DNA from 2 places in the Methylobacterium sp. D53M genome. Region 1 is predicted to be linked to the other one. Evidence: predicted binding sites of a transcription regulator. Region 1 holds the regulator's gene; the other holds the start of a gene.

Region 1 (4,206 bases):
CAAGCCCGGCTGGCACGTCTACTGGCGCAACCCGGGCGATTCCGGTCTGCCCCCGGAGGTGACCTGGACCCTGCCGGCCGGCTTCAGCGCCGGCGCGATCCGGTGGCCGGCGCCGGAGCGAATCCCGATCGCGACCCTCATGAACTACGGCTACGAGGGTGAGGTCACGCTCCTCGTCCCGGTGACGCCGCCGCCGAGCCTCGACCCGGCCGACCCGGTGCGGATCCAGGCCAAGCTGACGTACCTCGTCTGCGAGACCGAGTGCGTGCCCGGCTCGGCCGATCTCGCCCTGACCCTGCCGGTCGGCAAGGCCGAGCCGGACCCGGCCAACGCCGCGCTGTTCGCGCGCGCCCGCGCTGCGCTCCCCGTGCCGGCGCTCTGGCCCCTGAGCCTGTCGAGCCAGGGCGACACCCTGCGCCTCGATTTCGCCGCGGCCGGCCTCAAGCCCGAGGCGGTCCGGAACGCCGCGTACTTCCCCTACGCCGAGACGGCGATCGACAACGCCGCCGCGCAGGTGATGAGCGTCGACGGGACCGGCCTGCACCTGACTCTCGCCCGGAGCAGCCCGACCGACCCGGTGCCCGCCGCGCTGCCCGGCGTCCTGACGGTCGAGGCGGTCGACGCCGCCGGGACCCACCGGCTCGCCTTCGCGTACGGCGACGAGCCGGTCCTCCCGGCCGCCGCGGCGCCGGCCGCGACCGCGCCGCCCGCGACCGCGCCGGCCGCCGCCGACTTCGACGCGCTGACGCTGGCGACCGCCGCGGCCTTCGCCTTCCTCGGCGGCCTGATCCTCAACCTGATGCCCTGCGTCTTCCCGGTCCTGTCGATCAAGGTGCTGAGCCTCGTGCGGCACGCGGGCGAGGGGCCGGCCCGGCTGCGGCTCCACGGCCTCGCCTACACGGCCGGCGTCCTGGCGAGCTTCCTGGCGCTCGCCGCCGCGCTGATCGGCCTGAAGAGCGGCGGGGCCGCGATCGGCTGGGGGTTCCAGCTCCAGTCGCCCGCCATCGTGGCGGGGCTCGCCTACCTGCTGTTCGCGATGGGCCTGAGCCTCTCGGGCGCGGTCCATGTCGGCGGCCGGCTCGCCGGCCTCGGCGACGGCCTCACCCGGCGCGGCGGCCTGAGCGGCTCGTTCTTCACCGGTGTGCTCGCGACCCTGGTGGCGACGCCCTGCACGGCGCCGTTCATGGGCTCGGCGGTGGGCTTCGCGCTGACCCAGAGCGCCGGCGTGGCGCTCGCCGTCTTCGCGAGCCTCGGCCTCGGCCTCGCCCTGCCCTTCCTGCTCCTGACCCTCTGGCCGCCGGCCCTGCGGGCGCTGCCGCGGCCGGGCGCCTGGATGGAGACCCTCAAGCAGGTGCTGGCCTTCCCGGTCTACGCCACCGTGGCGTGGCTGATCTGGGTGCTGGCGCAGCAGGTCGACCCGCGCGGGCTGCTGGCGGCGCTGATCGGCCTCGTCCTCGTGGGCTTCGCCGCCTGGGCCTGGGAGCACGGCCGCGCCGCCCCGCCGCGGGCCGGCCGGGTCGCGCAGGCCGCCGCGGCGCTGGCGCTGATCGCCGTCGGGGCCCTCGCCGTCACCCTGCCCCGGGACCGCGCCGCGCCGGCCGCGCAGGCCGCCGCCGACGGGATCGAGCCGTTCACGCAGGCGCGCCTCGACGCCCTGGTCGACGCGCACCGCCCCGTCTTCGTGGACATGACCGCCGCGTGGTGCATCACCTGCGCGGTCAACGAGGCGACCTCGCTCAACACGAAGGCCGTGCGGGCCGCGATGGCCGAGCGCGGCGTGACCTACATGAAGGGCGACTGGACCAACCAGAACCCCGAGATCACCCGCCTCCTGGAGAAGCACGGGCGCAGCGGCGTCCCGCTCTACCTGCTCTATACCGGGACGGGGGAGCCCCAGGTGCTGCCGCAGATCCTCACCGAGGGGACGGTCCTGGCGGCGCTGGAGGCGGTGCCGGCCGCCTCGGGCCGGAGCGCGGCGCTGGCGCGCTGAGTCCCTGGAGGCCGGGACGCGCGAATCTTCGCGGGCCCGTCCCAGCGTCTTTGCGAGCGGAGCGAAGCAACCCAGCAGCGCCGCGCGCACCGGCGTCCCGCCGCCCTGGGTCGCTTCGCTGCGCTCGCGATGACGGTGCGCCGGAGCGAAGTCCTATCCGGACGGCCCGTGAGGCCGCCTCAGGCCTCCAGCGAGAAGGTCTCGTCGAAGGCGTAGCCGGAGCCGCGGACCGTGCGGATCGGGTCGGTCTGGCGCGGGCCGTTCAGCGCCTTGCGCAGCCGCCCGACATGGACGTCGACGGTGCGCTCGTCGATGTAGACGTCGTGGCCCCACACCCCGTCGAGGAGCTGCTCGCGGGAGAAGACCCGGCCCGGCGCCAGCATCAGGAATTCCAGGAGCCGGAACTCCGTGGGGCCCAGATGCAGCTCCTCGCCGCCGCGGCGGACGCGGTGGCCGGTGCGGTCGAGTTCCAGGTCGCCGGCCGCCAGCCGGTCCGAGACGTGGGCTGGCTTGGCCCGGCGCAGGAGCGCGCGGATCCGGGCGAGCAGCTCCGGGACCGAGAACGGCTTGACGATGTAGTCGTCGGCGCCCGTGCCGAGACCGCGGACGCGGTCGCCCTCCTCGCCCCGGGCGGTGAGCATGATCACCGGCAGGCGCTCGGTCTCCCGGCGCGCCCGGATCCGGCGGCACAGCTCGATCCCCGAGAGGCCGGGCAGCATCCAGTCGAGCAGGACGAGGTCCGGGATCCGCTCCGCCAGGAGCAGCTCGGCGTCGTCGCCGCGCGCCGCCGAATCCACCAGGAAGCCCTCGGCCTCCAGGTTGTAGCGGAGCAGCGTGCTCAGGGCCTCCTCGTCCTCGACGATCAGGACTTGCATGCTCACGTTCGAAGACTCGTTCTGCGGGCGGTCCCCGGATGGTGCAGGAGGCGCCGCCCCGCCTCAACCCGCACGGAGAGTGACCCCGGCCGCGCCCACAGGAAGGCGCCGGGGTCGGCGCCTCACGGCGCCTGCACGCCGTCCACGGTCGCGTAGTTCGACGCGTCGTTCTTCGGCCGGTCACCCGCCAGCGTCTCGCCCGTGGCGAGGTAGTGGATCGTCTCGGCGATGTTGGTGGTGTGGTCACCGATGCGCTCTACGTTCTTCGCGCAGAACAGGAGATGCGTGCAGAACGAGATGTTGCGCGGATCCTCCATCATGTAGGTCAGGAGCTCGCGGAACAGGGAATTGTACAGGGCGTCGATCTCGCCGTCGCGCTCCCAGACGTCGTGGGCCGCCTGGACGTCGCGGCTCCCGTAGGCGTCGAGCACGTCCTTCAGCTGACCCTCGGCGAGGTCGCTCATGTGGCGCACGCCGAGCACGATCTTCTGGGCCGGCGCCTGGTCGGAGATCGCCACCACGCGCTTGGCGACGTTCTTGGCGAGGTCGCCGATCCGCTCCAGATCGCCGGAGACGCGGATCGCCGAGATGGTCTCGCGCAGGTCGATCGCCAGGGGCTGGCGCCGGGCGATCAGCAGCACGGCGCGCTCCTCGATGTCCCGCTGCAGCGCGTCGAGGCGCTTGTCGGCGAGGATCACCGCCTGGGCGAGCGTGTCGTCCCGGCGCACGAGGGCGTCGGTCGCCTCCGCGGTCATCTTCTCGGCGACGCCGCCCATCTCCGAGATCGAGCGACGCAGGTTCTCCAGGTCGGTGTCGTAGGAGGTGACGATATGGCCGGGCATGGCGGATCCTTCGATGGGGTCCCGGGGACGGCCCTCCGGGAGGCTTGCGGGACCCGCCGGCGCGCCGGAGACGCGAGCGGCGGTCCCGGGACCGGAGCGGCCCGGCAGACTAGCCGAAGCGGCCGGTGATGTAGTCCTGCGTGCGGCGTTCCGTCGGGTTCATGAACATCCGGTTGGTCGGACCGAACTCGACGAGCTGCCCCAGATACATGAAGGCGGTGAACTGCGAGATGCGCGCCGCCTGCTGCATGTTGTGCGTGACGATCACGATGGTGAACTCGTCGCGCAGCTGCTCGATCAGCTCCTCGATGCGGCCGGTGGAGATCGGGTCGAGGGCCGAGGTCGGCTCGTCGAACAGGATCACCTCCGGCTTCTGCGCCACCGTCCGGGCGATGCACAGGCGCTGCTGCTGGCCGCCCGACAGGCCGGTCCCGGGCTGCCGGAGCTTGTCCTTCACCTCGTCCCAGAGGGCGGCCTTGCGCAGGGATTCCTCGATCCG
Region 2 (4,206 bases), on a different contig from region 1:
GCCCCCGGCGGGCCGCCGACGCGCGCACCTACGCGCCGACGGCCTGACCGCCCGGCGATCGGAGACCCTGACGTGTCGCGCCGCTACGCCCTCTACTGGCTGCCCGCCCGGGCTTCGCGCCTCGAAGCCTTCGGCCGCTCCGTCCTCGGCACCGACAACGTCACCGGGCTGCCGGTCCCGCATCCGGAGGGGCTCGGTGATCTCGCGGCGGTCACGGCGGGCGCGCGGGTCTACGGGTTCCACGCCACCCTCAAGGCGCCGCTGCGCCTCGCCCCGGGCACTGGGGAGGCCGACCTCGTCGCCGCCGCCCGCGCCCTCGCGGCCGCGCACCCGCCGGTGGCGGTGGGGCCGCTCCGGGTCGCCGCCCTCGGGCCGTTCCTCGCCCTGGTGCCGGAGGCACCCCCGCCGGAACTCGGGCTCCTCGCCGCCGAGTGCGTCGCCGCCCTCGACCCGTTCCGGGCACCGCTCACGGAGGCCGAGCGCGCCAAGCGCCGGCCGGAGCGCCTCGACCCGCGCGGCCGCGCGCTCCTCGACCGCTGGGGCTACCCCTACGTGTTCGAGGCCTTCCGCTTCCACATGACCCTGACCGACGCCCTGCCGGAGGCGGAGCGCGACCTCTGGCACCGGCGCCTGTCCGAGGCCTACGCCGCCGCGGGACCGGAGCCCCTGCGGATCGACGCCGTCAGCCTCCTGACCCAGGACGGGTCGGGGCCGTTCCGGCTCCTGGCGCGCCTGCCCTTCGGAGAGACCCGTGGTTGACCGCCCCCTCGGCCTCGAACCCGCCCTCGATCCGAGCGCCCGGGTCGTCGACAGCCGCCTCGGCCGCTACACCGAGGTCGGCGCCCGCACCCGCCTCACCGAGACGACCCTCGACGACTATTCCTACATCGGTGAGGACGGCGAGGTGATCTACACCGCGATCGGCAAGTTCTGCTCGATCGCCGCCAGCGTGCGGATCAATCCCGGCAACCACCCGATGGAGCGGGCGTCGCAGGCGCACTTCACCTACCGGGCGCGCGCCTACTGGCCGGAGGAATCGGACGAGCCCGCCTTCTTCGACCGGCGCCGGGCGAGCCCGGTGGCGATCGGCCACGATGTCTGGATCGGCCACGGCGCGGTCGTCCTGCCCGGGCGCACGATCGGCACCGGCGCGGTGGTGGGGGCGGGCGCCATCGTCACCCGCGACGTCGAGCCCTACACGATCGTCGTCGGCAATCCCGCCCGGCCGGTCCGGCGCCGCTTCACCGAGGTGGTCGCGGACCGTCTGACCCGCCTGGCGTGGTGGGACTGGGACCATGAGCGCCTGCGCCGGGCGCTGCCGGATTTCCGCGGACTGCCCATCGAAGCATTCCTGGAGCGCCACGAAGATTAAGTCGGCTATCGAAAAGCCGAGATGCTGCGCCGGCAAATATAATCGTTCCGAATACGTCATCCAATCGTCGTCAAACCGGCGTCTACGTGCGGCCGTTCCCCGGCGGATGGTGGCATGCTGGTTATCGAGGATCTCACGCGCCAGTACGGCGACCGACGCGCCGTCGACGGCGTGTCGCTCCGGATCGAGCCCGGCAGCTTCGTCGGGGTGATCGGCCGGTCCGGTGCCGGCAAGTCCACGCTGCTGCGCCTCATCAACCGGCTGGCGGATCCGAGTTCGGGGCGCATCCTCCACGACGGCCGCGAGGTCACCACCCTGCGCGGCCGCCCGCTGCGCGAGTGGCGCACCCGCTGCGCCATGATCTTCCAGCAATTCAACCTCGTCGGCCGGCTCGACGTCATGACCAACGTGCTGATGGGGCGCCTCAGCCACGTGCCGACTCACCGCGCCCTGCTCCGGCAATGGTCCGCCGAGGACCGCGCCATGGCCCTCGCCGCCCTGGAGAGCTTCGACATGGGCGAGTTCGCCGGCCAGCGGGCCGACGGCCTGTCGGGCGGCCAGCAGCAGCGCGTCGCCATCGCCCGCGCCCTCGTGCAGGAACCCGAGATCCTGCTCGCCGACGAGCCGGTCGCCTCGCTCGACCCGCGCAACACGCGGCTCGTGATGGACGCGCTCGCCGACGTGAACCGGCGCTACGGCATCACGGTGCTGTGCAACCTGCACTCCCTCGACCTCGCCCGCGCCTACTGCGACCGCCTCGTCGGCCTCGCGGCCGGGCGGGTCGTGTTCGAGGGCGGCCCCTTCGACCTCACCGAGGACGTGGCGCGCCGGCTCTACGGCCTGGAGGCCGGCGAGGTGCTGGACGATTCCGCGCAGCGCGAGGCGGAGCAGCGGGCCGCGATGCCGGGCCGGCCCGGTCACGTGCCGGCGCGGCCGGTCCGCGAGGCCGCCCTCGGCGCCTGATCCGGGCCCCGGGCCCCAACAAGCACCGCCAGAGCGCACCGCCAAAGTGCACCGTCTTGGAAACGCCCGACCGGCCTCCGGCCGGCCGAACCTCGCCGACGCCACGAAGGACGACCCGATGATCACCCGACGCACCCTCGCCGCCGCCGCGGCCCTCGCCCTCCTCGGCCTGCCGGCCGCCGCCCAGGACTGGAAGGCCCAGTATCCGGAGCTGACGCTGGGCGTGATCCCGGCCGAGAACGCCTCGGGCACCGCCGACCGCTGGGCGCCGCTCACCGCCTACCTGACCAAGACCCTCGGCGTGCCGGTGAAGCTGCGGGTGGCGAGCGACTACGCCGCGGTGATCGAGGGCCAGCGCGCCGGCAACATCCAGATCGCGTGGTACGGGCCGGCTTCCTTCGCCCGGGCCGTGATGACCGGCGTCAAGATCGAGCCGATCGTCAACCAGAAGCACGAGACCGGCGCCTCGGGCTACTATTCGGTGGTCTACGTGCTGGCCTCCAGCCCCTACAAGACCGTCGAGGATCTCAAGGGCAAGAACCTCGCGCTGGTCGATCCGAACTCCACCTCCGGCAACCAGGCGCCGCGCTTCTTCCTGAAGCGGGCCGGCTACGACGTCGAGAACTTCTTCGGCAAGACCTTCTACGCGGGCAGCCACGAGAACGCCGTCCTGGCGCTCACCCAGGGCACGGCCGACGCCGCCGCCAACCTGTGGAATTCCGAGACCGACACGATGGTCACCCGCATGGCCGCCAAGGGCATGCTCAAGAAGCCCGACGGCACGCCGATGCAGCAGTCGGACTTCCGGGTCGTGTTCAAGTCCGACTTCCTGCCGGAGGGGCCCTTCGCCGTGCTGGCGAGCCTGCCGGACGACCTGAAGGCCAAGATCCGCGACGCCTTCGTGGCCCTGCCGAAGGCCGACAAGGCCGCCTTCGACCGGCTCTCCGACGGCAAGGACCAGGATCTCACGCCGGTGACCCTCAAGGATTACCAGCCGATCATCGACATGCTGCGGTTCAACGACGAGCAGCGCCGAAAGTCCTGATCCGGAGCCGCCGCCTTGCGCGGCCTGACACCCCTGTCGCCGGAGCGGGCAGCCGCCCTCTCCGGCCTCTACGCGGCGGCGACCGGCGAGGCCCGCCGCCGCACGCTGGCGGGCTTCGCCCTGGTGGCGGCGCTCGCCGTGGTCGCCGGCCTGATCGCCGAGGTGCGGCCGCTGGTCTTCGCCGAGAACATCGGCAAGTTCACCGCCTACATCCAGCAGATCCTGCCGCCGATCAGCCTCGAGCACCCGCTGGAGGACGTCCGCGCCTGGTACTGGGGCCTGCCCAGATGGCTGGGCCTGCTGGGCGAGACCCTGCTCATGGCCTATCTCGGGACGCTGCTCGGGGGGCTGGCGGGCTTCGCCCTCAGCTTCGTGGCCGCCGCCAACCTCGTGCGGTCGCGCGTGCTGCGCGTCGGCGCCAAGCGCCTCCTGGAACTGTGCCGCACCGTCCCCGAGGTCGTGTTCGCGCTGATCTTCGTCATCGCCTTCGGCCTCGGCCCGATGGTGGGCGTGCTCGCCATCGCGATCCACACCACGGGCGCGCTGGGCAAGCTGTTCTCCGAGGTGGTCGAGAACATCGACATGCGGCCCGTCGAGGGCCTGTCGGCCTCGGGCGCGACCTGGGTCCAGACGGTGCGCTTCGCGGTCCTGCCGCAGGTGCTGTCGAACTTCGCCTCCTACGCGCTGCTGCGCTTCGAGATCAACGTGCGCGGCGCCGGGGTGATGGGCTTCGTCGGCGCCGGTGGCATCGGCCAGGAATTCCTCGTGGCGATCCGCAATTTCTACTACGCGGACGTGAGCGCTATCCTCGTGCTGATCATCCTGA

What was found. Region 1 encodes PhoB, which activates phosphate uptake and scavenging genes when phosphate is short. Its sites were predicted from a motif close to TGTCATNNANCTGTCAT; they were not measured.
Region 2: phnC (phosphonate ABC transporter ATP-binding protein) is a predicted target of PhoB. The motif match lies at 1,427-1,443, and genes of this name have one in related genera.

What each region holds. Positions count from the first base shown of each region.
Region 1 covers NZ_JBKFAL010000010.1:117,124-121,329, forward strand. The annotation lists gene ACLBYG_RS16280 (protein-disulfide reductase DsbD family protein) at 1-1,990, shown strand, start outside; gene phoB (phosphate regulon transcriptional regulator PhoB) at 2,170-2,865, opposite strand; gene phoU (phosphate signaling complex protein PhoU) at 2,988-3,707, opposite strand; gene pstB (phosphate ABC transporter ATP-binding protein PstB) at 3,817-4,206, opposite strand, start outside.
Region 2 covers NZ_JBKFAL010000015.1:129,356-133,561, forward strand. The annotation lists gene ACLBYG_RS20190 (ceramide glucosyltransferase) at 1-47, shown strand, start outside; gene ACLBYG_RS20195 (DUF1045 domain-containing protein) at 73-759, shown strand; gene ACLBYG_RS20200 (chloramphenicol acetyltransferase) at 752-1,372, shown strand; gene phnC (phosphonate ABC transporter ATP-binding protein) at 1,487-2,335, shown strand; gene phnD (phosphonate ABC transporter substrate-binding protein) at 2,454-3,380, shown strand; gene phnE (phosphonate ABC transporter, permease protein PhnE) at 3,396-4,206, shown strand, end outside.